Regions from separate parts of the Streptomyces sp. NPDC088147 genome, predicted to be linked through region 1. Evidence: riboswitches for the same ligand, from Rfam matches in the RefSeq annotation. Region 1 holds a riboswitch; the other holds the start of a gene.
The links. Region 1 has a riboswitch for glycine ahead of gcvP (aminomethyl-transferring glycine dehydrogenase). Riboswitches for the same ligand answer to the same signal wherever they lie in the genome.

Region 1 (2,196 bases):
GCGGACCTTCTGGGCCGACGACCCTGATCTGGAGCTGTCCGAGCCGCTGCCCCTGGTGCCGGCGGTGGCGGGTCAGTCGTCCTGGCCGGCCAGCCGTCCGAAGTCGCGTTCGGAGTCACGGTCGGACAGCGACGCGGGCCGTTCGGGTGACTCGGGGTCCGGGAGGGCCAGGCCGTAGTGGTGGTACAGCTGGAGTTCCTGGTCGGGGGAGAGATGCCGGCCGACACCGAAATCGGGGGCGTCCCGGATCAGCGCCCGCTCGAACGGGATCCGCAGACCGTCCTGGGACAGGGTGCTGGGGGCGAGGGGAACGAAGGCGTCGCGGCTGAAGAGTCCGGTACGGACGGCGGCCCACTCGGGGATTCCGGTGGCGTCGTCGAGATACACCTCGTCCACAGTCCCGAGCTTATGGCCGTTGCGGTCGAACGCCTTGCGGCCTATCAGACTGCGCGGATCAATGTCGGTCTCCACGGTCCCTCCAACTGGTCGCAACTGCTCGCAACTGCTTGTGAATACTACAAAAGTGCAGAACTCGGACGTCGGCCACTCGAAAGTTGTGCCGAAGGCCGCGCTGGTAGGCTGGCAAGCGGCTGCTGACCCCGTGCGGGAGAGTCCTCCGGAGAGAAGGCCGGAGGCGCCGAAGGAGCAAATCCTCCCCGGAATCTCTCAGGCCCCCGTACCGCACGGACGAGGTCACTCTGGAAAGCAGGGCGGGCGTCGGACGGCACCCGCTCTCACCGACGGTGAAAGCCGGGCCGCCTCAGGGCGGGCCGGTGAAGCTCTCAGGTCGAGATGACAGAGGGGGAGGCCGTTCGGGCACCCGTGTCTCGGTGCCCTTCACAGGTCGCGTCGACCAGGAGGCCTCCGCAATGACCGTCAACCGCATTCCGCTCTCCCAGCTGGAGCGAGGCACCCCCTTCGAGCAGCGCCACATCGGACCCGACGCGCCGGCGCAGGCGAAGATGCTGGCGCAGGTCGGCTACGGCTCGCTCGACGAGCTGACCGCCGCCGCGGTGCCGGACGTCATCAAGAGCACGGAGGCGCTGCGTCTTCCGGGAGCGCGCACCGAGGCCGAGGTGCTGGCCGAGCTGCGCTCCCTCGCGGACCGCAACCAGGTGCTCGCGCCGATGATCGGGCTCGGCTACTACGGCACGTACACGCCGTCGGTGATCCTGCGCAATGTCATGGAGAACCCGGCCTGGTACACCGCGTACACGCCGTACCAGCCGGAGATCTCCCAGGGCCGGCTCGAGGCGCTGCTCAACTTCCAGACGGTCGTGGCCGAGCTGACCGGTCTGCCGACCTCGGGCGCCTCGCTGCTGGACGAGGGCACCGCGGCGGCGGAGGCCATGGCGCTCGCCCGCCGGGTCGGCAAGGTCAAGGGCGGCGTCTTCCTGGTGGACGCCGACGCTCTGCCGCAGACCATCGCCGTGATCGAGACCCGCGCCGAGCCGACCGGTGTCGAGGTCGTCGTCGCGGACCTGAGCGAGGGCATCCCGGCCGAGGTGGCCGAGCGCGGGGTCTTCGGCGTGCTGCTCCAGTACCCGGGCGCCTCGGGGGCCGTACGGGACATCAGGCCCGTGGTCGAGCAGGCGCACGGCCTCGGCGCGATCGTCACCGTCGCCGCCGATCTGCTCGCGCTGACGCTCCTCACCTCACCGGGTGAGCTGGGCGCCGACATCGCGGTCGGCACCACCCAGCGCTTCGGGGTCCCGATGGGCTTCGGCGGACCGCACGCCGGATTCATGGCCGTACGCGAGAAGTTCGCGCGCAGCCTGCCGGGCCGGCTCGTCGGGGTTTCCGTCGACGCCGACGGCAACAAGGCGTACCGGCTGGCGCTCCAGACCCGCGAGCAGCACATCCGCCGCGAGAAGGCCACCAGCAACATCTGCACCGCGCAGGTGCTGCTCGCCGTCATGGCCGGGATGTACGCGGTGTACCACGGCCCCGAGGGGCTGCGGTCCATCGCGCGCCGCACCCACCGCTACGCCACGCTGCTCGCCGAGGGGCTGCGCGCCGGCGGCGTCGAGATCGTGCACGGCGCCTACTTCGACACGCTGACCGTACGCGTCCCGGGCCGCGCCGCCGAGATGGTCGCCGCCGCCCGTGAGGGCGGGGTCAACCTCCATCTGGCCGACGCCGATCATGTCTCCATCGCCTGCGACGAGACCACCGGCCGTACGCAACTGGCCGCCG
Region 2 (2,196 bases), on a different contig from region 1:
GCGCCGAGCGCGCGCCGCAGCCCCGCGTAGTGGGCCAGCCGGACGAGCGGGCGGTAGACGGCGTAGGGCAGGGCGCCCGGCAGCCGGCGCGCCCAGCGGTCCCTGGTGTCCTGGGAGTCGATGCCGGTGGCCTCGGCGGCCCGCCGGATCAGGGTGGATTTGCCGCTGCCCGGCAGCCCGGAGACGACCACCAGATCCCCTTCGGCGAAGACGAGACCCTTCGTGCCGCGGCCCCGCGCCCGGCCGGCCGCGGGCCCCCGCCCCCGCATATCCCGGACGACCCGCGCCACGCGAGCCGCGCCGTCCAGGACCACGCCGTCCAGGACCGCCGCGTCCAGGCCGGGTGCGCCGGGCTGTGCGGCCGCGGCCGTCTGCGGCGGCACCCCCGCGGTCGTCGTGTACGTACCGGACCCCTGCGACATCATCGCCGTCCCCCTGTCAGCTCAGTCGACCTGGTCCATGACCCTTGCCCAAGAAGTGTAAAGAAATGGTAATGCGCCACAAGCTTTTTCCGGGGCCCGGCGAGTTGAGGACCGGGCTCCCCGTTCGGCGGCGATGCGTGCGATGATGTGCCCGCCAACTGCATACCGGCCGTTTGAATCCGCGCGGGAGAGTCCCGGTCACCGTGTGTGCGCCGGGCGCCGAAGGAGCAAGTCCCTCCCTTGAATCTCTCAGGCCCCGTACCGCGTGGATGAGGCAGATCTGAAAAGCGGGCCGCAGCTCTGCGGCTCCACCCAAGGTGCAAGTCATGTCCGCTCCCACGTGTGGCCGTGATGAACCTCTCAGGTTCCGATGACAGATGGGGAGGATCGTCCTCGCCGTCATGCCCTGGGAGTCACACCGATGAGCCATGTCCCCCCGAGCAGCACCAGCACGCCCGGCACCTCCGCCCCCGGCGTCCCGCGTCTCACCGCCCTCGACGCCACGCACCGCGCACTGGGCGCGACCATGACCGACTTCGCGGGCTGGGACATGCCGCTGCGGTACGCGAGCGAGCGCGACGAGCACCACGCCGTCCGCACCCGCGCCGGTCTGTTCGATCTCTCCCACATGGGTGAGATCACCGTCTCGGGACCGGCGGCCGGGGATCTCCTCGACTACGCGCTCGTCGGCAACATCGGCGCCGTCGCCGTGGGCCGCGCCCGCTACACCATGATCTGCCGGGAGGACGGCGGGATCCTGGACGACCTGATCGTCTACCGCCTCGGCGAGGACACCTTCATGGTGGTCGCCAACGCCTCCAACGCCCAGACCGTGCTGGACGCGCTGACCGCACGCGCCGAGGGGTTCGACGCGGCGGTACGCGACGACCGTGACGCGTACGCGCTGCTGGCGGTCCAGGGGCCCGAGTCCCCGGGCATCCTGAAGTCGCTGACGGACGCCGATCTCGACGGCCTCAAGTACTACGCGGGCCTGCCGGGCACCGTCGCCGGTGTCCCCGCGCTGATCGCGCGTACGGGCTACACCGGCGAGGACGGCTTCGAGCTGTTCGTCGAGCCCCGGTACGCCACGCGACTGTGGCAGGCGCTGACCGAGGCCGGCGAGGGCGTCGGGCTGGTGCCCTGCGGGCTGTCCTGCCGCGACACCCTCCGTCTGGAGGCCGGCATGCCGCTGTACGGGAACGAGCTGTCCACCGCCCTGACCCCGTTCGACGCCGGCCTCGGCCGGGTCGTGAAGTTCGAGAAGACCTCGAACGGCGGCGCCTTCGTCGGCCGCGAGGCCCTCCAGGACGCCGCCGAGCGCGCCGCGTCCGCCCCGCCCCGCAAGCTCGTCGGCCTGATCGCCGAGGGCCGCCGGGTCCCGCGCGCCGGGTACCAGGTGGTCGCCGGGGGCGCCGTCGTGGGCGAGGTCACCTCGGGCGCGCCCTCCCCGACCCTGGGCAGGCCGATCGCCATGGCGTACGTCGACGCCGCGCACGCCGCGCCCGGCACGGCGGGCGTCGGGGTCGACATCCGCGGCTCCCACGAGCCGTACGAGGTCGTGGCGCTGCCGTTCTACAAGCGCCAGAAGTGATACCGACGTCAGCACGCGCTTCGGCGCCGTCTCGGTCCGTAAGACAGCTGTTCCGCACCACACCCTCGCGTACAGGAGAATTCAGGTCATGAGCAACCCCCAGCAGCTGCGCTACAGCAAGGAGCACGAGTGGCTGACGGCCGCCGAGGACGGTGTGTCGACGGTCGGCATCACGGAGTACGC

Region 2: linked by a shared signal. The riboswitch ahead of gcvT (glycine cleavage system aminomethyltransferase GcvT) and the one ahead of gcvP (aminomethyl-transferring glycine dehydrogenase) in region 1 are both predicted to bind glycine.

Annotation. Positions count from the first base shown of each region.
Region 1 covers NZ_JBIUSY010000013.1:10,008-12,203, forward strand. The annotation lists gene ACIOGX_RS35175 (DNA polymerase IV) at 1-178, shown strand, start outside; gene ACIOGX_RS35180 (PRC-barrel domain-containing protein) at 73-471, opposite strand; glycine riboswitch at 595-692, shown strand; gene gcvP (aminomethyl-transferring glycine dehydrogenase) at 870-2,196, shown strand, end outside.
Region 2 covers NZ_JBIUSY010000009.1:281,620-283,815, forward strand. The annotation lists gene ACIOGX_RS30120 (AAA family ATPase) at 1-425, opposite strand, end outside; glycine riboswitch at 597-696, shown strand; gene gcvT (glycine cleavage system aminomethyltransferase GcvT) at 844-2,013, shown strand; gene gcvH (glycine cleavage system protein GcvH) at 2,102-2,196, shown strand, end outside.